DNA from 3 places in the Qiania dongpingensis genome. Region 1 is predicted to be linked to each of the others. Evidence: riboswitches for the same ligand, from Rfam matches in the RefSeq annotation. Region 1 holds a riboswitch; each other region holds the start of a gene.
The links. Region 1 has a riboswitch for cobalamin ahead of H9Q78_RS00400 (energy-coupling factor ABC transporter permease). Riboswitches for the same ligand answer to the same signal wherever they lie in the genome.

Region 1 (7,473 bases):
GTGAGAAGCGCCGCCAGAAATACCATATCGTAATTTAAAGCCAGCTGTCCCGTAAATCCGTACCGCATGCGAAGACTTCTGCACAGTCCGCAGTAATATCCCTGATATCGTTTAAAATCCTTGATCTTAAGCTCCGGCTTATTGATCGTCACGTATCCGAACATATGCACACCCTCTCTCGTATCATCGTCCAACTGTTCCATTACAACATACTTTCGTTGTTTTTATCATAGCACATTCTGAGAATGCTGACACGGTTTTTAGAAATTTAACAAAAAATTATCAATTATTTTTGAAATACACCAAGATAAGCTGACCGCTTCCACCCGTCCTGCCGTGCGGATCTCGCTGGATGCCACCATTTCACCGTTCAGGCTGTAAACGATCCGTCCCACAGTCTGCCCTGCTGTCACAGGGGCCTCAAGGCTCTCCTCCAGTGTCTGTTCAATCTTTACTTCTTCTCCCTCTTTCATCAGCAGCTCCCATCTGCTCCCCTCTTCCTTTACCTCTACGAGTCCAATCTCCGCTGTGTCCGTAAGCTCTCCGCTTTCCGGTATTCCATTTAACACCGGTACCGGCTTAAGCTCCGGCGCCTTATAAATCTCGCGGTATTGATAATTCTCCAGTCCATAGCCCATCAGCTTCTTGGTATCGCTCCATTTATAGCTCTTATTATTTGGCCATCCACAGGCCAAAAGAGCCACGATGAACGTTTTTCCATCCTTCTCCAGAGCCCCGACATAGCAGTATCCCGCGTCTCCTGTAAAACCAGTCTTTCCAGAAAAAGCTCCTTCCATCATGGACAAAAAAGCATTGTGATTATAACAGGAAAAGCTCCTCCCTGCCGCCGAAAAAGCATAGTCTTTTGTTCCCGTGATCTCCCGGAACCGTTCCTTTGCCGGCGATTCCATGGTACAATAGCGCATGATGCGCGCCAAATCTACCGCAGTCGTGGAGTGGACTTTTTTTTCTCCGTCCACGTCTTTTTCCGCGTCCAGACCGTTGGGCGTCAGAAAGCAGGTGTCCTCGCATCCAATCTCCCTCGCTTTCTTGTTCATCATTTCCGCAAACCCTTCCACGCTTCCTCCTGCCGCTTCTGCGACGGCCACGGCCGAATCGTTATGGGATTCCAGCATCAGAGAATACAGCAGGTCCCCAAGGCGGTATTCTTCCCCCGCCCGCATGCCCAAATGAACCTTTGGCTGAGACGCGGCGTATTCGGAAACTGTGACAGCCGTATCCTCATCAAGCGTCTCCAAAGCCAGAATACAGGTCATGATCTTAGTAGTACTGGCCATGGGCCGCACCTCGTGACCGTTTTTCTCAAAAAGGATCCGGCCGGAATCTCCGTCCAGAAGAACGGCAGAAACGGCGTACAGCTGTCCCAGCTCCTCTGGTACAGACATCGTCCCTTCTCCATTGGAGGGTCCGGATCCGGCCGGTTCCTCTGCCAGTATGGGAACTGCCGGGCATACCGCCATCACGGCTATGACCAAGGAAAAAAGAACTGCCGCCCATCTCCTCCGGATGCTTTTTTTCTGGTAATGAGGTTTTTGTTTCATGGATACCTTCCCGGCTTTTCCGTCATCAGTTCATTTTATGCCGGATTTTCTGCTCTATTCGTCCCGGTTATTTGCATAAACAGAGTCCATATGATACGATACCATATTATAAACGTTTATTAAATTTTTTAGAAAGAGGAAACGACTTGGAAATTTACCTTATCCGGCACGGTCAGACCGATTGGAATGTTCGCGGCATCATGCAGGGCCAGACTGACATTCCGTTAAACGCGGCCGGCCGCAGCCAGGCAGAATCCTTGGCGGAATCCCTTAAGGCTCTGCCAATAAAAGCTCTGTACTCCAGCCCTCTTTCCCGGGCACTGGAAACAGCTCAGATACTTGGAAAAGTTCTTCGCCTCACTCCTTTTCCGCTCCCCTCCATGAAAGAGACCGACATGGGACGCTGGGAGGGAAAAACATGGGCGCAGATCAAAGCTTCCGACTCTCGGGCCTACAAAGCCTGGCTGGCAGATCCTTTCCGCGTCCCCCATCCGGAAGGAGAATCCTATGCTCAGGTAGCTGTCCGTGCCAAGGAGGCGCTCCTGTCACTGGAAGAAAGAAAAACGCCGGCCGCCGTGATCACCCATGGTGATGTCATGCTGGCTCTTCAGGCCTTGTCCGGAGAAAAGCTTATGCACGATACGGTCCACGGTATTACGGCCGGTCTGGAACGGCTCGGCCTTTCCAACAGCTGTGTCTGGAAGTTTTCCCTGAATGATGGGAAATTAAAGTTTGACGGCCCACTTTTTATTGACAATGGTTTCACAGGATGGTAGACTTTTAATGAAAATCTAGTGCCTTCAGGTGCCGGAGCCAGAAGCTCCGGAGAATAGGGAAGTAAGTGAGATTCTTACGCGGTCCCGCCACTGTAAAGGAAGAAAGAGGATTCAGATGCCACTGTCTGCGGATGGGAAGGCGAATCCACCTAAGAAACCTAAGCCAGGAGACCTGCCTGATGACACCATTTTTGCACAGAAACTGCGACGATGGTTTCGGTGTAATGCAGACAGAATCTGTTACGGTATTAAGCAGATTCTTTCCGTTATGCCTTTTCCGGTCCAGACCAGAAGAGGCTTTTTTATTTATACTATATAAGGAGGTCATATCAATGACTAAGAAACAAAGGAAGCTGGTCGTTGCCGCCAGCGCATTTGCTCTTGGGTTCGGAATCATGCCCGCTGCCAATGCCATGCACATCATGGAAGGATATCTTCCCATTTCCCATGCCATCGGCTGGGGCGCTGTCTGTATCCCGTTTCTGCTGGCAGGGCTTTTTTCCATTAAAAAGACTGTCTCAGAGCACAGAAGGACGCTGACCATCCTGGCCATGGTCGGAGCTTACGCGTTCGTCCTTTCCTCGCTGAAGATTCCTTCCGTTACAGGAAGCAGCTCTCACCCGACCGGGACCGGCCTGGGCGCCATCTTATTCGGCCCCTGCGCCATGAGCGTACTGGGTGTTATCGTCCTTCTCTTCCAGGCAATCCTTTTAGCCCACGGAGGACTTACCACTCTCGGCGCCAACACATTTTCCATGGCCATTGCAGGTCCGTTCGTTTCCTATGGCGTTTTCAAGCTGGCTGCAAAACTTAAATGCCCGAAATTGGTATCGGTATTCCTAGCTGCATTCCTGGGCGATCTGTTCACTTACTGCGTGACTTCTGTCCAGCTGGGCATGGCCCATCCTGGAACGAGCGGTATCGCAGGCTCCTCTCTCGAGTTCCTCGGAATATTTGCAGTGACTCAGATTCCTCTGGCAGTCATCGAAGGGATTCTTACCGCCATTGTGATCATGGGATTGGAGACTTACGCAAAGAGCGAACTCACAGATCTTGGATATTTTAAAAAAGGGGGACTTGCATGATGGAACAGACAAAAGCATCTGCGGGTAAATGGAAAACCATCCTGATCCTGCTTTTAATCTGCGTACTGATCGCAGTCATCCCACTTGCCATAAACAAAGATTCTGAATTCGGAGGCGCCGACGGAGCGGCTGAAGATGCGATTTCAGAAATCGATCCTGATTATGAGGTATGGGCGTCTCCTGTGCTGGAGCCCCCCGGCGGAGAAACGGAATCCTTGCTGTTCTGTCTCCAGGCGGCCATCGGTTCGGGCGTCTTCTTCTATTTCTTCGGCGTCATGAGGGAACGGCACAGAAGAGAAAAAGAAGCGGAAGATAAACAAAAAGAAAGTGGAAAAAGCATGTAAAAGGAGCTCATTACCCATGCAAAAGACAGGAATCCTGGTCGTCAGTTTTGGGACCAGCTATCAAGACTCATTGGCCAATAACATACAGGCTATAGAAAAAAGCATCGGAAAAGCATTTCCAGACTGCGAACTCCGCCGCGCTTTTACAAGCGGCATGATCATCCGGAAGCTGCAAAAACGGGACGGCTTCCATGTAGATACGGTGGAAGAAGCCCTGGAATCGTTTGTTATGGACGGATTTTCCGATCTCATCGTTCAGCCGACCCACATCATCAATGGTATTGAAAATGATATCATGCTGGATACCGTGCGTTCCTACCTGGATAAGTTTCATTCTGTCCGCGTAGGAACTCCGCTCCTGACAACCACCGATGATTATCGGGCTCTGATCGACGGGGTCATGTGTGAATTCTCCAGTTTAAAAGACGATGAATTCCTGGTCTTCATGGGCCACGGGACGGAGCATGACGCCAATGCTGTCTATCCTGCGCTGGATTATATGCTGAAGGCAGACGGGCACACTAATGTTTATATCGGCACTGTAGAAGGATATCCGGATCTGCCTCTTGTCAAGGAGCTGGTCCGTGAAAAAGCTCCTAAACGTATCATTTTGGCCCCATTGATGATCGTGGCCGGCGATCATGCCACCAACGACATGGCCGGGGAAGAAAAAAGCTCCTGGAAAAATGAGTTTCAGAGAGAAGGTTACGAAGTGGATTGTATCCTTAAAGGACTGGGAGAATACCCCGCTGTCCGGAATATTTTCGTGGAGCATGCCAAAGAAGCCGTTCTTCTGTAGGACGTATCGTATGCAAAATACAAATTTAAACAAACAAAACGGGAAAGCCATTTGGCTTTCCCGTCATTGTTTTACGGAACTTATCCTTTACAGTGATATCTTGGAAAACAGCGTTTCCATTATGGTCGCCTCATCGATCAGGGCACATTCCTGCTGGTACGCATGCTCTTCAATGGAGCATTCCAGAACCAGGTTCCCCTCCAGGAAAGTCCATGCATAATATTCCACATAGTTACTGTCTTCGTCAAAGATATAGCTCACCTTGATATAGCTGACTTCTCTTCCGCCTGCCTGGACTTTTTTAAGCTCCTGCACCTCCACGTTGGTATAGTCATCATCCTCCTGGTAATAAGCCACATCGTCCTTGCAGTCCTGGACCAGCTGCTCTTCCGTGTAGTCAGAGCTCAGCCGATAGGTCAGATACACATCGTCAAAATCCTGTTCATTGGTATCCGTAAAAGCAAGATATGTTTCATCCGAATACGGATTCAGTACATAACCCTCCGGAGCGCCGATATTCACACTTCCGTCACCAAAATAACTTTTGAGCGTATAGCTGCCGTCTGCGTTGGGAGTGACGCCGGCTTCCTCTCCGCTTTCGCTTTCACCGGCCTGATTGCTCTCTTCCATGCTCCCCGGTTCGTTTCCGTTTCCGCCCAGGAAGTCATCCAGCTGATTGTCTCCTGTTCCGTCTGAAGAAGCGGATTTCGCCTCGTCCGGCACTACAATCTCATTCACATTGTCAAATCCCGTATAAGCAAAAGTAAGGGTAAAGCTGTCAACTTTAGCCGACGCACCACTTCCCCCGGCAGCGCCTTCCATCAGCTCAGACATGCCTTCACTGCAGTCCATGATCATTTCTACCGGAAGCATGGTCTTTTTATCAATCTTCATGGTCACATCAGCACTGAATTTCGACCAGTCTATTTCTCCCGACATCTCTCCCATGCTGTCAGACATCTCTCCCATCATGTCTTCCATCAGATCGCCGGAAACCTTGGATCTCAGGACATATACGTCTTTTCCGTCCACCTTCTCCAGCTTATCGTTCAGCGTATAGGCCACAGAACTGTCAAACAAAGACTGAATGGATTCCATCTGATCTTCCTCCGGAAGCTCAGCCTCCGTTCTGGTCCACTGGTCCATACTCTTCGTATAAGTTACGGCTTTGCCGTCCTCAACTACCGTATAGGATTCTATATCCACGCTGAGGCCCATCAGGCTCATGGAAACATTTCCTTTCATATGGGTTGCCATAGGCTCCTGAATGACATCCATGTCAACATCCATATTCACATCGATATCCACGCTCATGCCGCTCTGTTCCACGGACATTCCCATATCCAGCTTCATATTCGCACTCATGGAGCCGATTTTCTCCACGTTAGCCTGTACTTCTTTCATCAGGCTTTCTGCGGTGGTCTTTTTTCCGCAGCCGGAAAGCGCCGCCGCTGCCGCCAGCAGCATGCATAATACCAATCCGATCCATTGTTTTCTTTTTTTCATTTTTTCCTCTTTTCCTCCCTGATTTTTCCATGTTGTGACTCTCAAGTCATCTATGTCATTATGCCGTCAGACCGGTCCATAACCATATACTACAATATGCTGGCCGTCATCTGACTCTGCATAAATCCACCCATCATAAATACTTCTTATCACCGCATCTTCCGAAATACTCTGTCTGCTCTCCAAAATAGCATTTTCCATGACCTGATAAAGAATCCTGTCGTAGTAATCAAACAAATAAATCTCCGTATCGTCGGTAAATGCATCCATCCAGGATATCTCCTCCGTCAAAAATGATTCTGTCCCCTGCAGGAAATCCACCTCAAAATAAGCCCAGCTGTACTGGTTCCCCCTTTCAGCCCCCGTACAATAAATGGCTGAATCCGAAGTCATGGAGATCACAAAGCCGTCCTCAGACTTGGATTCCCCCAGAACTGTATACAACTCTTCCGCCGGATCATACCGGTAAAAGATGAGTGTTGACCATTTATATGACTGTCCTTTGCCCTCCGCTTCTGCGAAATACAAGGCTCCGTCCTGGACGTCCATATAACGGCAGCCCGCGGATATCTCCATGATATACCCCGCTCCGTCGATCTGATACAAGACTGCCTCCGCGTCAGTGCCGTCCGGCTGCTCCATACAATAAATATAGTCTCCGCCGCACCGAGCCTGTCCGGCTTGACTCAGAATGAGCTCAGGCTGACTGGCTTCCGGATCTACCCGGTACAGACCGCTTGTCTCCCCTTCCCCGGGAGCAGACAGAAAATAATAATCTGCTCCAATCCGGCCGACAGGCACCGGGATATCCTCCCAGATTCCGATTATCTGCTCACCGGAACCATCGTACTCATTCCGATAGATTGCATAGGCATCCTCTTCCGTCTTTTTCACATAGATGAGCTCTTCTCCGTTAAAGGCAATTTGAGCGCATATCCCTGGTACCGACAGCTCCCATAGAATCTGCCCCTGTGAATAGATATTTACTCCTGTCCCCTCAGACACAGCAGCAATGAGCCCTCCCTGAGCAGCCAGATAATACCCCTCGGCAAAATCCAGACCCGAACTGGAAGATTTTTCGGATTCCATCCACATGGTCTCTGACTCTTCCATGGTCTCCGACCTGATAGTAATCTGTGACTCACCAGAAAGACCGGCTTCCGCGACCCTGCTCTGGCGTTCCAGCTCCGAATAGGTGCCCAGACACCCCATCCCTTCCTCGATGACACTCTGGGCCGATTCGTAATCTCCCTCCAGCAGATAAATATCCACCAGCTTTACATAGGGTTCTTCATCCCTTCTGGGCTCCAAAGAAATAGCTTCTCTATAAGAAACAGCCGCCTCCTCATAACTTCCTTCCTCCTGATAGATGTCGCCCAGCTCTATAGCCTCACGCCACCG
Region 2 (7,473 bases), 170 kb from region 1:
AGTAGGTCGCGGCCCAAATAATCAGTCCCCAGCGGATGCGCGGGAGATATTCCCTGCAGACTCTCTTCCATATTGATTGCTGTAGGGCTGTACCGGGCAAGAAGCGGGGCAAATACACTGCCAAGCAAAATGATTCCCATCAGGGTAAGAGCAAGCATCGTTACTCCGTCCACATACCAATGTCCTTTTCGAATCATACAGTCTCCCCCTCTCCCAAACGGATCTGTGGATTCAGGAAGTAACAGATAAGATCCACCAGCATGTGGATGATGACAAAGGCCGTTCCTGTGATGAGCACATAGCCCTGCAGGGCAGGATAATCCCGTACGGCTATGGAATCCAATGCAAATTTTCCAATACCGTTGATCGCGAACACGGATTCTACGACAACGACACCTCCGAGGATACCGCCCAGGTAATTGCCGAGAAGCGTGACCACAGGAGCCAGTGAATTGATCAGGGCATGCTTTAGAAAGACAATTCGTTCGGAAATCCCTTTTCCACGGGCAGCTGTGATATATTGTTTCCCCAGCTCACCCAACATGGAGGAACGCATCAGACGAATTGTGGTTCCTGTGGTGTTAAGGGACAGTGCGATAACCGGCAGGACCATGTGCCTCCATGAGTCCTGTCCGCTGGTGGGAAGCAGATGCAGCCGTTCGGAAAAAATATGAATAAGTAAAATCGCGGCCCAAAAGCTGGGAATGGATAAAAAAAGCACGCTCAGCCCCTGCCCTGCCTTATCTATAAATCGGCCCCTTCGGGCTGCGCCGAGAATCCCTAGGGAAATCCCGACGGCAACCGTAAGAAAAATGGCACATACAGCCAACTTTAGTGTGATGCCAAAACGGCTGAAAAGCTCGTCACGAACCGGCTTTTTCGTACGAAAGGAGGTTCCCCAGTCACCCTTAAGAACGCCCCTTATCCAGCTAAGATACTGGGCCGGATAAGATTTATCCAAACCCATTTCTTCCTCTATACTGGATATTTGTTTCTCTGTTACGGCGTATTCTCCTCCTCCGCTGAGAGCAATTTCCGCAGGGTTTCCGGGACTCAGGACACCAAGCAGAAAAGCAAGAAGAGTAATTCCGAAAAGTACCGGTATCGTAAGCAGCAGCCGTCTGCCCAAATATTTAAGAATCATTTTAATCGGCCCATCTGGTTTCTGGAAGCGTGACGCCGGTGAACATAGCGTCATAGCCGGTAATCTTGTCGCTGTGAACAACAAGGGTAGTCACGGCTATCAATGGAATGACCGGAAGCTCTTTTGCACTGATTTCCTGAAGTTCATCATATAACTTGACCCGGTCTTCTCTTACGTAGGTGCTGTTCAGCTGATCCAGCAGCCCGTCCACTGCCTCATTGCTGTAGCCGCTCATGGCAAATCCGTTGTTCATGAAACCATCTGAATGCAAAAAGCCACGCAGCATGGTTTCTGGTTCTGCATTGTTCATTCCCTTGAATCCCATGGAAAGGTCAAAATCTGTATTTTTAAGTGCTTCCGATACAGCGGAAGACTCCATTACCTGGATTTCTACCTGAAGTCCCAGTTCCTGAAGCCAGGAGCTGATCAGCTCTGCGTCTGTTTTATAGGTGGAAGCAGTCAAAAGCCGTACAGTGGGAGTCTGTCCGTTCAATACCTCGGATGCCAATTCTTTTGCTTTTTCAGGGTTGTATTCGGGTGTGATCTCTTTATAAAATACAGAAAGAGGGCTGAGCACATTGGCAGTAATTTCTCCATAGCCGCGGTATACACTGTTTAACAAAGTCTCACGGTCGATTATCATGCTCATAGCCTGTCGCATTCTTACATCATTAAAGGGAAAGTTCCGGTTATTCACATTCAGATACTGAATATTTGCGGAAATCTTTGCTGATGCAGTAAATCCTCCTTCTGCTTCCAGTTCCTTTGCAGACTGAGGCAGAATCGCGTTGTTATCATATACTCCCATGATCTCTCCGGACCGGAGGGCTGCCACCCGTGTTTCATGGTCAGGGATGACCCGGATCTGGATACTCTCCGCTTTGGCAGGATCACCGTAGTAACGTTCATTTCGTCCGAGGGTGAGTGATTCATCCGGGACATGGTCCGTGATGACAAAGGGACCTGTGCCAACACAATATTCTTTGAACTCGCCGGTCTCAGAATCGTAGCAATCCGGGCTGAACATACCGCTTCCGAAATTAATGATCGTATAAGGAAGTGTGGGGACCGGATTTTCAAAAGTCAGCTTTACTGTATAGTCATCTACTTTATCTACAGACTGAAGTCCGGGATATACAGAATCAATGTCGAATGCAAAGAAAGTAGAGGATACGACTCCCAATTTTTTATATCGGTCAAAATTAAGCAGTACCGCGTCCGCATTAAAAGGATATCCGTCGGAAAAAACGACGCCTTCCTTCAGATGAAATGTCCACTCTTTTCCGTCTTCTGACATCTCCCAGCTGGTAGCAAGCCTGGGTTCTACTTCACCGTCATCGGATTCCCCGATCAGCGGCTCCCATACATAAAGATTTACATTGGTAAAATAAGGATCGGCAGTGCCCCTGCCCGGATCGCGGGATCCCGCCAGAACGATTGTTTCCTCGTCATTGGGGCTCTTATCCTCGGTTTCGCCGACAGTCTCAGCCGTACTTTCTTTTGCGTCGGTACTTTCTCTCTGAGATGTTTCAGTCCCGCATCCTGATACCAGCAACATCAATACGAGCAGCAGTGACAAAGCTTTTGATACAAACCTTTTTTTCATAGTTCCTCCTCTGTTCAACAATTATCTGGTTTCTTGCTGTCTGATCTTGAGGAGGAAAAATAGCGCAACGTTCTCAGAAAAGTTTTATTTCTGCATAAAAAAGTCTCTCTCATAGATTGAGAAAGACTTTAGATACCAAAATAAAACATTTGATCATCAGTCTCCCTTTCCCTCGCAGGTCAAACAACTAATATTACCGCTACATGGCAATCTGGCTCTGTGATCTACACATTACAGTGGCGTGACCGCGCAGGTTTTTCACCTGACTTCCCCATGTATGGCTGATGGTATGAAATTACGCAGAAAAGTATAGCATCTGATGAAATGATTTGTCAATGGCTTTTGACATTTTTGTAACAAAAAGTTCGTTTTATTTATTTCTTATTCGCTTTTTTGACATCTACGAAGTTCAGTATGACATCCACCGCCCCGTCAAATCCCACCGCGCTTCTGTTGATGCAGAGGTCGTAGCTCTTCGCGCTCCCCCATTTTTTATTGGCATAATAATTATAATAAGACGCGCGTTTTTTATCGGTCTTTGTAATAAAATCCTTAATTTTGGACGGCTCAATATGGTAATGCTCTTTCAAGTACTCTACCTTGTCATCATAGGCTGCCGTGGTAAATACGGAGACCATATTCGGATATTCCGCAAGCGCATAATCGGCGCAGCGCCCTACGATCACACAGGATTCCTGCTCTGCCAGCCTTTTGATAGTATCAAACTGTGCAAGAAATACCTTCTGGTTCAAGGGCATATCCACAAAATTGGAAGGATTATAGCTCATGGAATAAGTATCCATAACCAGTGAATATAAAAAACTGTTGGTGGGCTTTTCATCATGATGTTCAAAGATTTCTTCACACAGCCCGCTGTTTTTCGCGGATAATGCAAGCAATTCCTTATCGTAACATCTGACTCCAAGGCGCTCTGCCAGCTTCTGTCCGATGAATCTTCCGCCGCTTCCGCATTCTCTTCCGATGGTAATCACTAGATTTCCATGCATAGCATTCAGCTCCTCTCATCCTTATAATAGTTATATTATACTATATTTGTCAAAGAAAGTATAGTTATATATGCAATTTCACCAATAATCTTTCAAAATACTCCGGTAATGGAGCCTCAAATTCCAGATATTTCCCTGTCCTAGGATGAATAAAACCGAGAACTTTAGCGTGAAGTGTCTGGCCCTCCAGAGAAATCGGAGATTTCGAAGGTCCATAGACCGTATCGCCCAGCAGTGGATGATGGATGGATGCCATATGGACGCGGATCTGATGGGTGCGGCCGGTCTCCAGCCGACATTCGATGTAAGTGTATTTCTTAAGCGGCTCCAATATATGATAATGAGTAACCGCCTCTTTTCCATTCTTTAAGTTTATCGCCATTTTCATCCGGTCATTGGGATTCCTTCCAATGGGGACGTCCACCGTGCCGTCTTCTCTGATCTCGCCATGGACTATGGCATGATAGCGCCTGTTGATAGAATGGACCCTCAGCTGTTCTGCAATGGCCGCATGGGAAAAATCATTTTTACAAACCAGCAGAAGTCCAGTTGTATCCCGGTCAATCCTGTGGACGATACCGGGGCGGAGCACTCCGTTTATTCCGGACAGTTTGCCCTGGCAGTGATACAGAAGACCGTTGACCAGTGTGTGTGATTCGTGCCCTGCGGCAGGATGTACTACCATGCCCTTCGGCTTGTCAACGATGAGCAGGTCATCATCTTCATAGACGATATTCAGTTCCATCGCTTCTGCTTCTACTTCCAGCTCCTTCGGTTCCGGAACGGATACCTCGATTTCGTTTCCCGCCTGAACCTTGTAATTGCCCTTTACAGCTTTTTTATCAACTTGGACCCAGGATTCCTCAATCAGTTTCTTTAAATAACTTCTGGAGGGCATTTCCGGTTTTTCAGACAGAAACTTATCCAGTCTTTTTCCTGCGTCCTCTTCAGCCGTCCTGTAAGAGAAAAACGTCATATCTGCGCATCCTCTCCGCTTTTTTTGTCCGGTGTGCTTTTCTTCTTCCCTTTTCCGGGAAGGAAGACGGCGAGTTCTTCATCTTTATAATAAAACAGAAAAAAGATCACGAACGCTATCCCCGCAGCCACCACATAACAGTCCGCCACATTAAATACTGGAAAATTGATCAGGGTAAAGGAAAAAAAGTCCACCACATATCCCTGCGCCAGACGGTCCACCAGATTTCCAATGGCTCCGGCAAAGAGCACAGTCAGAACCAGACGCGCCGGCAGGTATCTCTTAGTCGAAGGAGCTCTCCAGAAAGCATATGCAATGAGAAAAAGGATGAGAACACTCCCTGCCAGGAAGATATACCGCTGGCCGGATAAAAGCCCCCATGCCATTCCCCGATTTTCCAGATAGGAAAGTTCAAAGACTCCCTTGATGATTGGATATGCTTCCTGCCCCTTCAGATGCGCCACCGCCAGACTCTTTGTCCATTGATCGAATCCTACGAGCAGAACGGCTCCCAAAAGATAGCAGAACACCGTAAAAAACCGCTTTTTTGTTTGGTTTGCTTCCATATGTCATTCTCCTCTTGGTTTTGTCAGATAGTCCATGGCTGACACCATTTCTTCCGCTGAGACGGTTTTGTCAATGTAGGCTTCCCCGATGGACCGAAGCAATATAAACCGGATGACGCCGGAGTCCATTTTTTTATCATGCTTTACCGCGTCCAGCACTTTTGATACATTGATGTCCTGTACCGAAACGGGAAGCCGGAAATAAACGAGGAGTTCCTTTAGATTTTTAAATTCCTCTGGCTTCAGCATACCGCGCCGCTCGGACAGATAAGCCGCCGCTACACATCCCGCTCCCACACAGGCACCATGGCTCATCGTAAATCCCATTTCCTTTTCAATGGCATGTCCGAGGGTATGCCCGAAATTCAGAAGGGCACGAATCCCTTTTTCCTTCGGATCCTCTTCCACGACAGCACGTTTGATGAGACAGCTTCCCTTCACCATTTCTGCCATGAAACCTGTCTTTCTCTGCCGTATTCCCTCTTTGTTGGCTTCCAGCCAATGATAGTATTCTCCAGATCGGATACAGCCATGCTTGATGACCTCGCCCATGCCAGAAGCAAATTGTTCTTCCGGAAGGCTTTTTAAGACCGAAACGTTGATATAAACCAGCTTGGGCATATAAAAGGCTCCGACCATATTTTTATAAGCATCGAAATCCACGCCTGTCTTGCCGCCGATGCTGCTGTCCACCTGAGAAAGGAGAGTGGTCGGCACCTGGATAAAATCAATTCCTCTTAAATAGGTGGCGGCCGTGAAGCCTGTCAGGTCTCCTGTCACTCCGCCGCCCAGCGCCACCAGGATATCGTTCCGGTCGAAGGAATGACAGATCAGATACTCATAGAGGCTTTTTACGGTATCCAGGTTTTTATAGGGCTCTCCCGCCGGAAAAACAAAGTATACTGTTTTTGCGGATATTTTATGAAATATGTTTTTTATTTCTTCCAAATACAGCTTTGCCACCCTGCTGTCTGTAACAATACATACTTTTCTGCCGGAAAGGTTAAGCTTTGCCGCCGATTCCAGGAGGCTGTCAAAGGAATCCGTTAAAACGATCGGGTATATGGGTTTTCCATTCTGATGTACCATGATTTCCTCGGGCTGCGCTTTCTTTTCTGCTGTCATTTCTTATCACCCTTTCATATTCTATAATCTGAATGTCGCTTCAGTCATATTTTCGCAGCTTCACCATCTGGCGTCCTTTTTTCGTCGAAGTGAGGATTCCGTCGAAAATATATTTTCCCACTCCCCTGATGGAAAGGATGTCCCCTGTTTTTGGCACAGCCGTCTGAGAAACACATAATTTTCCGTTCAAATACACCCTCTCTTCTGCCAGACATTCAGATGCTCTTGAGCGGGAACACTTCATAAGAAGCCCCAGCAGCGCATCCATCCTCAGGGAAGCGATGGATCCAGTGACGGCAGTGAAACTCTGGTTTTCTTCCAAGTCTGCAAAGGAGGCTCTGGTGCAGACCACAGGATTGCGTCTGACGGACTTCAATTCTTCCATCAGAAAATCAGACATATTTTTCGCACAAAGGCAGTACGCGAATCCATCCCCTACGATGAGATCTCCAATCTTTCCCCGCTCAATTCCCAGGCTCAGCACGGCTCCCAGATAATCCCGATGGCTGCTTGGTACTGTAAATTTTCCCGCAGAAGAGGAAATCCGTACCGGAACCATAGGAAGCTGTTCTCTGTCCGGTTTTTCTTCAAATCCCCCATAGACAGGAAGAAAGCAAACAATCTTTCTCTCCGCTGTCTCATAACCGCCGTCCAGATAACAGCGGACATGGGAAAACTCCGGCAGCGCCGACAGAAAAACCGTTTGCTCATGTAAATTCAAAAAATCCGTATAAACGGGAATCCCCCGCTGAAAGCACACATCAGCCAAATCATGGAGACGGTGCAGAAATAACTGTTCTTCTTTATCCATCTTTTCGTCCCGTCAGTCTGAAAGACCTGAAGAACTGCCCATTAAATCTTCAAAATCACCGGATAATTCCACAGTCTGAGGAGTAGCAATGAATATGTAATTGGAAATCTTCTGCATATTTCCATTCATGGAATAGCATGCGCCAGATGTAAAATCAATGATCTTCTGCGCGGTTTCCGTGGGAATCCCCTCCATATTGATGACAACTGCACGTCCGCTCAAAAGCGTATCACAAATC
Region 3 (7,473 bases), 430 kb from region 1:
AAATAAATGAGAGCTGTGAGTATCCCGTCCGACAATCGTCTGCGCTTCGTATATAAACTAACGGCATTTGTCCGCATCCTTTGCTCCTTTCTTCATTATCCGGTTTAACACCAGATTGATGATCATGATAAAGACAAACAGCACAAGTCCGATGGTAAACAGTACTTCTTTATGTAATCCCTGGGAGTAAGCCATTTCACTGACCATTGCCGTCGTCAGGAACCGGACCGAGCTGAACGGAAGCGGGAAGTTGACTGAGTTTCCGGCCACCATACAGATTGCCATGGCTTCTCCTATGGCGCGCCCCACGCCCAGCACGATGGCTGTCACAATGCCGGATTTTGCCGACGGTAGGATGACACGAAAGATCGTCTGGATCCGTGTAGCGCCCAGGGCCAGTGAAGTCATTTTATAATCTCTCGGTACGGCGCGGATGGCAGATTCACTGATATTGATGACTGTGGGAAGAATCATAACAGCCAGAACAAGGACCGCACAGAGCAGATTTGCTCCTCCCGTCCATTGATGCGTGGAGGAACCTTTGAAAACCCACATTTCCAGCTTATACATGAGAGGGTTCAGGATCAAAAGCCCGACAAGCCCATATACCACGGAAGGAATCCCCGCAAGAAGCTCTACCGCGGGCCTGACCATCCTCGCCAGCTTCGGCGGAGCCACCTCCGCCATGAATACTGCAGTCAGAACACCGATGGGGACTCCTATGAGGACTGCCATTCCTGTCCCGATAACAGATGTCAGAATGATATACAGGATACCAAAGCTCGGTTCCGCACTTGTAGGACTCCAGACTGTCCCAAATAAAATCTCCAGGATGCCGACTTTGTGAAGTGCCGGCGTCCCTTTTGCAATCATATACACCGTGATGACGATAACAGCGGCCACTGCGAAAAAACCACAGGCAAGAAACAGGATTCCCGCAATCTTTTCCGCCGTATTCTTGGCTTTGCTGTTTCCCACAATGCTGAATGTCGATTGATCCATAACTATTCCCTCTTTTTTCTTTTCTCACTTCGCTTCTCCATAGAAAATATCATTTTTTTCTTTCAGCCAACACCACTGTACTGTATAAACTGCGTAAAGTTTCTGTAAATCGCCAAAAGCGCCTGTCTCCGACGGGCAGCCGGAAACAGGCGCTTTTTCTTTTCTTCTTTTTGATTCATGTCATTACATCAGCAAGGACTGCCACATCCAGCCCAGATAATCTCCGAAACCGGCTGCTTCCACAGACTCTGCAGCCAGGATATCCACAGTTCCCAGAGTCTTGCCGCCCAGCATATAGGTGAGACTGCCCACTATATCCCCTTCCTGGACCGGCGCCTCCAGCTTTTCCGGGATGGATATCTGACGCTCTATGGCGCTGAAATCCTCTCCGTTCGTGCTGAGATAAGAAAACTCTCCGCCGTAGCGAAGGGATACCTCCGGTACAACTCCCATCGCTACCGGAAGCTTCGGAAGCTCCTCCCGGTTTTCATCCGAATCTGTGTAAAGCTTGCAGCCCGCAAACCCATAGTTTAACAGGCTGGCCGCTTCACTGAACCGTACTTTAAAATCCGGTGCAGCCATAATGACCGCAATCAGTTCCACCCCATCCTTTTTGGCCGTAGCCGACAGGCAGTATTTCGCCAGGCTGGTGCTCCCCGTCTTTAAGCCGGTGACCGTGAATGAATTGCTCATTTTCAATAGTTTATTGGTATTAGACAAGCAAAATTCACTGGTGCCCTTGTTCGTCACATGTGTGATATTTTCCATCCAGATCGTGCTGTAATTTTCAATCTCCGGATATTTTGTGATGAGCTCCCGGCTCATGAGAGCCACATCTCTGGCAGAAGTCAAATGGGTGCCCGAATCCGTCAGACCGCAGCAGTCCTCAAAATTTGTACTCTCCATGCCGAGTGATTTCGCTCTTTCATTCATCTGGCGGACAAATTCGGACTCGCTTCCGGCTATGTACTCTGCCATGGTCACAGCCGCATCATTCCCCGACGCGATCACGATACATTTTATGAGCGTCTCCACAGTCTGAACTTCTCCTTCTTCCAGAAACACCTGAGAACCGCCCATGGATTTGGCATATGCGCTGGTGGCGACTTGATCATCCAGGGAAATCCTGCCGTCCCTTATGGCATCAAAGATCAAAATCAGCGTCATGATCTTCGTAATACTAGCGGGGCGCAGGGCCTCATCCGGATTTTTTTCATAGATCACGGTTCCTGTGGAGGCTTCTATCAAAATAGCGGCCTGAGCGGTTATTCCCAGGTCCGCCTGAACTCCGCTTCCCTGGGATGAGGTATTTTCCCCCTGGCTTTCTTCCGCTCCCTGGACGCTGCTCTCTGGCTGAGCGGCGCTCTCTCCAGTTTCCTCTGTCCCGGATGTTTCTGCCGAAGCCGGCAGTGCCTTTCCGGATGTTTCTACTGCCTCTCCCGGCACATCCTCCTGTTGACTCTGTCCTTCTTCCGGCTGTCCGGAGACTGGCTTCTCTGCTGCTCCGGAACTGCCTCCGGCTTCTACGGATTCCATTATCTCCGGAATCACAGATGGCTGTCCTTCATCGGACGCGAACACGGGCATACAAAGTGATACCATCATGCAAAGCGACAGACAAAGGGCAGCCGTCATTCGATACAATCTTTTCATAAAACCGACTCCAGGGTCTTATCATTACTTCTATTCTATTGTCTCCGGCAAGATTCTATGACAACCCTGATCCGGCCTTTTCCTCATATCCATTGGGATTGTTTTTCTGCCATCTAAAGGAATCTCTGCACATATCCTCCAGATTCTTTTCCGCATGCCAGTGAAGAATCTGTTCCGCCTTAGATGCGTCTGCATAACATTCCGCTATATCGCCTGCCCGGCGTTCCACAATGTCATAAGGGATCTTCACTCCATTGACTTTTTCAAACGCCTTCACGATATCCAGGACACTATATCCAATCCCGGTTCCCAGATTGACCGTCTCAACTCCCTTATGCCCTCCGGCATAGTCCAAAGCCGCCACATGCCCCTTCGCCAGATCGACCACATGAATATAATCCCGGACTCCTGTCCCGTCGGGCGTCGGATAATCATCTCCGAATATCCTCAGGCGCGGCAGCCTTCCCACCGCTACCTGAGAAATATACGGCATCAGGTTATTGGGAATCCCGTTGGGATTTTCCCCTATCCTTCCGCTTTCATGGGCTCCTATGGGATTGAAATACCGCAGGAGCACCACCGACAATTCCTCATCCGCTCTGGCCGCATCCCTGAGGATCTGTTCAATAAAGACCTTCGTCCACCCGTAAGGATTGGTGCAGCTCCTGCCCACCGGCATTTCTTCTGTCAAAGGTACTTTTTCCGGCGTCCCGTATACCGTGGCCGAAGAGCTGAAGACAATCTGCCTGCATCCATATTTTTTCATCAGCCTGAGCAGCGTAAGGGTGCTGTCCAGATTATTCCGGTAATATTCCAACGGCTTCTCTACGGATTCTCCCACCGCCTTAAGACCTGCAAAATGAATCACAGCTTCAATCCGGTGCTCTTTGAATATTTGTTCCATCGCTGCCTCATCCGCTGCATCCACGTTATAGACCGGGAATTCTGCGCCGGCAAGCTCTTCCGCACGCTTCACCGCCCCCGGACAGCTGTTGACAAAATTATCCGCGATCACGACCTGACGGCCGCTTTCCGCCACTTCGATGGCCGTATGAGTTCCAATATAACCGGCGCCTCCGGTCAGCAATATTTCCATTTTTCTCCTCCTGTTTTTTGGTGTCACTATAAAATTTTCTCTTTAATACAAATATAAAAAGGCGTACCAGACGGTACGCCCTTGTTCCGTTCTTGCGAATGTGCACACAGCCCTGACAACACAGTACACAGGCACACAGCCCGGCGAGTAGGATCGGCACTGCGCCAGCCCAGACTCATTCTCTGAACGAAAGATTTGTGCATTGCTGTTGCTTTGAGATTCACAAAAGTATGTCCGCTTAACCCATAAGCCGACACCATGAGGGAAATACCCTGTCGGATGTGTAGCTCTACCCGGAAGCCCATCTCACATATCAAGCAGGTTTCCTGACTTACAGTTCTCCGCTCAGCCTCTCCTTCTCGCATGATAGGGTTTGCAATGGATGACGAGGCTTCGCTCCCTGAATACAGTGACCGGATCGCTCAGGATTCTGACCTGATTCCCTTTTTCCTGTCAAAGGACAGGCACTTGATACGGCAATATTTCTTTGCACACCCTCACTATACCATATCTCGTCCATAAACGCAACTGAAAAAACCGATATTCCTCCTATCCGCTTTTGCTCAGGAACCTCCGGAACCATCCTTTTTCTCCTGCTTCAAAACGTACGGCTCCGAGACACTCAGTACGATATTGTCATCGCTCACCTGGCCGACTGTAATCTCATTGTCGCCTTCCTTGAGCTTTACATCTGCCGCATAGAGAAGATTCTGTGAAACGCAGTTGGTCTCCCATGCCTTTCCATTCACATAGATCACACTGTTCTTTGTATAGTTCCATCCAGTTACATAGAGCCCCTTATTCTGGAGCAGCACCCGGTTGATGCTGATCGGCTGTACTCCCATGTGCAGATTAGTCGCCTCATAGGGCATCTCTCCTTCAAACACATCCTGATCTCCATAAAGGATATCATATTCCAGTATCTTCATATCATTCAGATATGTTTCTTCTTCCTCCGCGGTATGTGATGTCTTCTGAAGGTATGCCTGATGGTAACGGAACATCGTCCCCTTTTTAAGACCCGCCTTATCCATCACATAGGCTCCCAGCTGATATGCCTCTACGTTCCGGCTGGTCCTCGCAAGACCCATGTTGTCCCAGATGACATATTCCGTCTGGAATAAATCCCCATTCTCCAGCTTATCTTCCGTCAGATTCAGGCTGGGCAGATGATCTCCGTACATAACGAGGATAGTTTCCTCATCCCGGCTTTCCAGATATGAGATCAGCTCTCCCACAAAGGTATCCATTTCATGAATCTGTTCCACATAATATTCCATAGCGTTAGTCTCCCCCTCTGTGGGAAGCCCCGTCACCTGCACGACAGGAGAATCCAATACCTTCTCCTGAGGATAAGAGCCATGCCCCTGTACGGAAATCGTATAGATCACATCCGCCCCGGAAGTGGAATTCAGCACCTTCGCGATCTGTTCTGTCAGAATCTCATCCTTCGCCCATCCCATATAAGTGGTATCATATCCTGTCATGTACTCCAGAGAGGTGAACGTATCAAACCCCAACTGGGAAAACACCGTATACCGGTCATAAAAAGTGCCGGAATTGTTGTGGATCGCCTGAGCATGATATCCTATCTCTTTCAGGTCAAAACAGATGCTTTCGGAAACCTGCTTCTGCAGTACCGTTTTATAAGGATATTCTCCAGGCCCAAAAAAATCCAGGTTCATGCCGGTGATTACCTCAAACTCCGTGTTGGCGGTCCCCGCCCCAACGGAAGGCACCCACAGATACCCGGAGGAATACTGTTCCATCAGCTTTCGGAAATTGGGAATCGGGTCTTCCGAGCATTCCATATGAAGATACTTGAGCGGATCGCTGAAGGATTCCAGCTGCAGGAAGATAATATTCGGCGTCTTTTCTGTCACCGCCACTCCCTGCTCATTGACCACGTCCGGCCTGTTCTCCACAACGAGCGGAGCTGACACATGCTCCTCCGGAACGATTTCCTCTTTTTTAATTTCCTTGACCACCTCCGTACTGTAGTCCCCCGGTTTGCTGATCCCAGTATTGATGAGGCTATTGGCAAAGCAATAGGAAAATCCATAATCCTGATATGCCTGAGCCAGATTGCCAAACTGGTTCGCCAGGACCCCGGTGCTCTTCCCCACACTGTTGATTCCCAAAAGAGCCATAAAAGAGAATACTACAAATATCAGAGATTTAATATAGGAAGGCTTCTTCCCTGAACGCGGTAGCTTTCGGAACAAAATAACCAATGCCACGATAAGCGCAGCGACAGCTATAGCCAGAAGGACCAAATGCCACCAGGAAAGATATTTTCCGGCCACTGCCATCGCATCCTTCGTCAGGCGGAGATCCGCCCCGTTAAACGGCGTGACGCGGCATCCCAGGAGCACAAAGTTCACAATCCCAAGAATCAGCCAGATGACACTGATGACAGCTGAGAGAAACAGTTTTCTCCGGACCAGAAGAAGGAGTGAAAAGCTCCAGAATATGATACAAGCGTTAAAAAGAAAGATATGCGGCCTTGTGCCGACAAAAACAGCCAGGCTGATAAAAGACCTCCTGGACAGCAGCTCTACAAAAAGATTCAGCAATATGGCTGCAAGAAAACAGCTGAGCAATGGATGCCGCGCCGTCTTCTTTTGAACATTCTCAAAAAATTCCTTCATTTTCCCACCCTTTTTTCCGATTGTTCTATAGATGACTATAACAGATTTTCCGCCCAATTCCTATAGGTGATTTTTACTAATTTCTTAGGTATTTCTTAGAATTCTCTGGAAAATCTTTATGCCGCTATATATCTGCTTTTCTTGACATCCCCCCGAAATCCTTTTATAATAGGTTGCTGTATACTTTATTATTTTAAATGTGAAAGGAAATAACTATGAACTTTGTTTTGGATATCATAAAAGGCGCAGTTATCGGCATTGCCAATGTCATCCCCGGCGTCAGCGGCGGAACCATGGCCGTATCCATGGGAATCTACAACAAGCTGATTTCTTCTATCACCCATCTGTTCAAGCAGTTTAAAAAGAGTATCGCAGCTTTGTTTCCGATTTTGCTCGGATGCGCCGTGGGAATCATCTGTTTTACGTACGCCATTAAATATCTTCTCGGCAATCAGCCCCTTCCCACCTGTCTTACGTTTCTCGGCCTTATCCTCGGCGGCGTGCCTATGCTGGTCCGGGAAATGAAGAAAGGAATCCGGAAAAACCGCGGCGGCCGTGTAACTGTATTCAACATCTCAGCGTTTGTAATCTTGTTCGCCTTTGCGATTATCCTTCCTCTGCTGCAGGGCAGCGAGGACACCCTGAAAACGCTTACCGCTACTCCCGGTACCATCGTTCTGCTGTTTTTCCTCGGCGTCATCGCTTCTGCCACCATGGTGATCCCCGGTGTCAGCGGCTCTATGGTCCTCATGGTTCTCGGATACTATTACGGCGTGATCAATTCTATCACCAGCTTCGTGGATGCATTAAAGGCAGGCAACTGGTCAGCCGTCATGTCCCAGGCCGCCATCCTTGTGCCTTTCGGTATAGGGGCTATCCTGGGCATTTTCCTGATTTCTAAGATGATCGAATATCTGTTCGCAAAGCATACCGTTTCCACCTATGCGGCGATTTTGGGCCTGATTCTCTCTTCACCCTTCGGAATTTTTTATAATACCAACGCACTGACACACTTCTCCGTGGCCGGCCTCATCATCGGACTTATCCTCATGTTCGCCGGCGGCTATGCTA

Region 2: another riboswitch for cobalamin. It lies ahead of H9Q78_RS01150 (ABC transporter substrate-binding protein); the one in region 1 lies ahead of H9Q78_RS00400 (energy-coupling factor ABC transporter permease).
Region 3: another riboswitch for cobalamin. It lies ahead of galE (UDP-glucose 4-epimerase GalE); the one in region 1 lies ahead of H9Q78_RS00400 (energy-coupling factor ABC transporter permease).

Annotation. Positions count from the first base shown of each region.
Region 1 covers NZ_CP060634.1:83,110-90,582, reverse strand. Annotated here, with positions in the region: gene H9Q78_RS00415 (DUF5685 family protein) at 1-203, opposite strand, end outside; gene H9Q78_RS00410 (D-alanyl-D-alanine carboxypeptidase family protein) at 261-1,562, opposite strand; gene H9Q78_RS00405 (histidine phosphatase family protein) at 1,709-2,338, shown strand; cobalamin riboswitch at 2,348-2,532, shown strand; gene H9Q78_RS00400 (energy-coupling factor ABC transporter permease) at 2,671-3,423, shown strand; gene H9Q78_RS00395 (energy-coupling factor ABC transporter substrate-binding protein) at 3,420-3,767, shown strand; gene H9Q78_RS00390 (sirohydrochlorin cobaltochelatase) at 3,784-4,566, shown strand; gene H9Q78_RS00385 (DUF6612 family protein) at 4,654-6,072, opposite strand; gene H9Q78_RS00380 (tetratricopeptide repeat protein) at 6,139-7,473, opposite strand, start outside.
Region 2 covers NZ_CP060634.1:248,729-256,201, forward strand. Annotated here, with positions in the region: gene H9Q78_RS01140 (ABC transporter permease) at 1-197, opposite strand, end outside; gene H9Q78_RS01145 (ABC transporter permease) at 194-1,144, opposite strand; gene H9Q78_RS01150 (ABC transporter substrate-binding protein) at 1,146-2,750, opposite strand; adenosylcobalamin (AdoCbl) riboswitch at 2,905-3,049, opposite strand; gene H9Q78_RS01155 (cytidylate kinase-like family protein) at 3,125-3,757, opposite strand; gene H9Q78_RS01160 (RluA family pseudouridine synthase) at 3,822-4,733, opposite strand; gene lspA (signal peptidase II) at 4,730-5,299, opposite strand; gene aroB (3-dehydroquinate synthase) at 5,303-6,424, opposite strand; gene H9Q78_RS01175 (YlmH family RNA-binding protein) at 6,465-7,235, opposite strand; gene H9Q78_RS01180 (cell division protein SepF) at 7,248-7,473, opposite strand, start outside.
Region 3 covers NZ_CP060634.1:516,700-524,172, forward strand. Annotated here, with positions in the region: gene pstA (phosphate ABC transporter permease PstA) at 1-77, opposite strand, end outside; gene pstC (phosphate ABC transporter permease subunit PstC) at 58-1,002, opposite strand; gene H9Q78_RS02535 (D-alanyl-D-alanine carboxypeptidase family protein) at 1,186-2,655, opposite strand; gene galE (UDP-glucose 4-epimerase GalE) at 2,711-3,751, opposite strand; cobalamin riboswitch at 4,051-4,238, opposite strand; gene H9Q78_RS02545 (sulfatase-like hydrolase/transferase) at 4,315-6,402, opposite strand; gene H9Q78_RS02550 (DUF368 domain-containing protein) at 6,618-7,473, shown strand, end outside.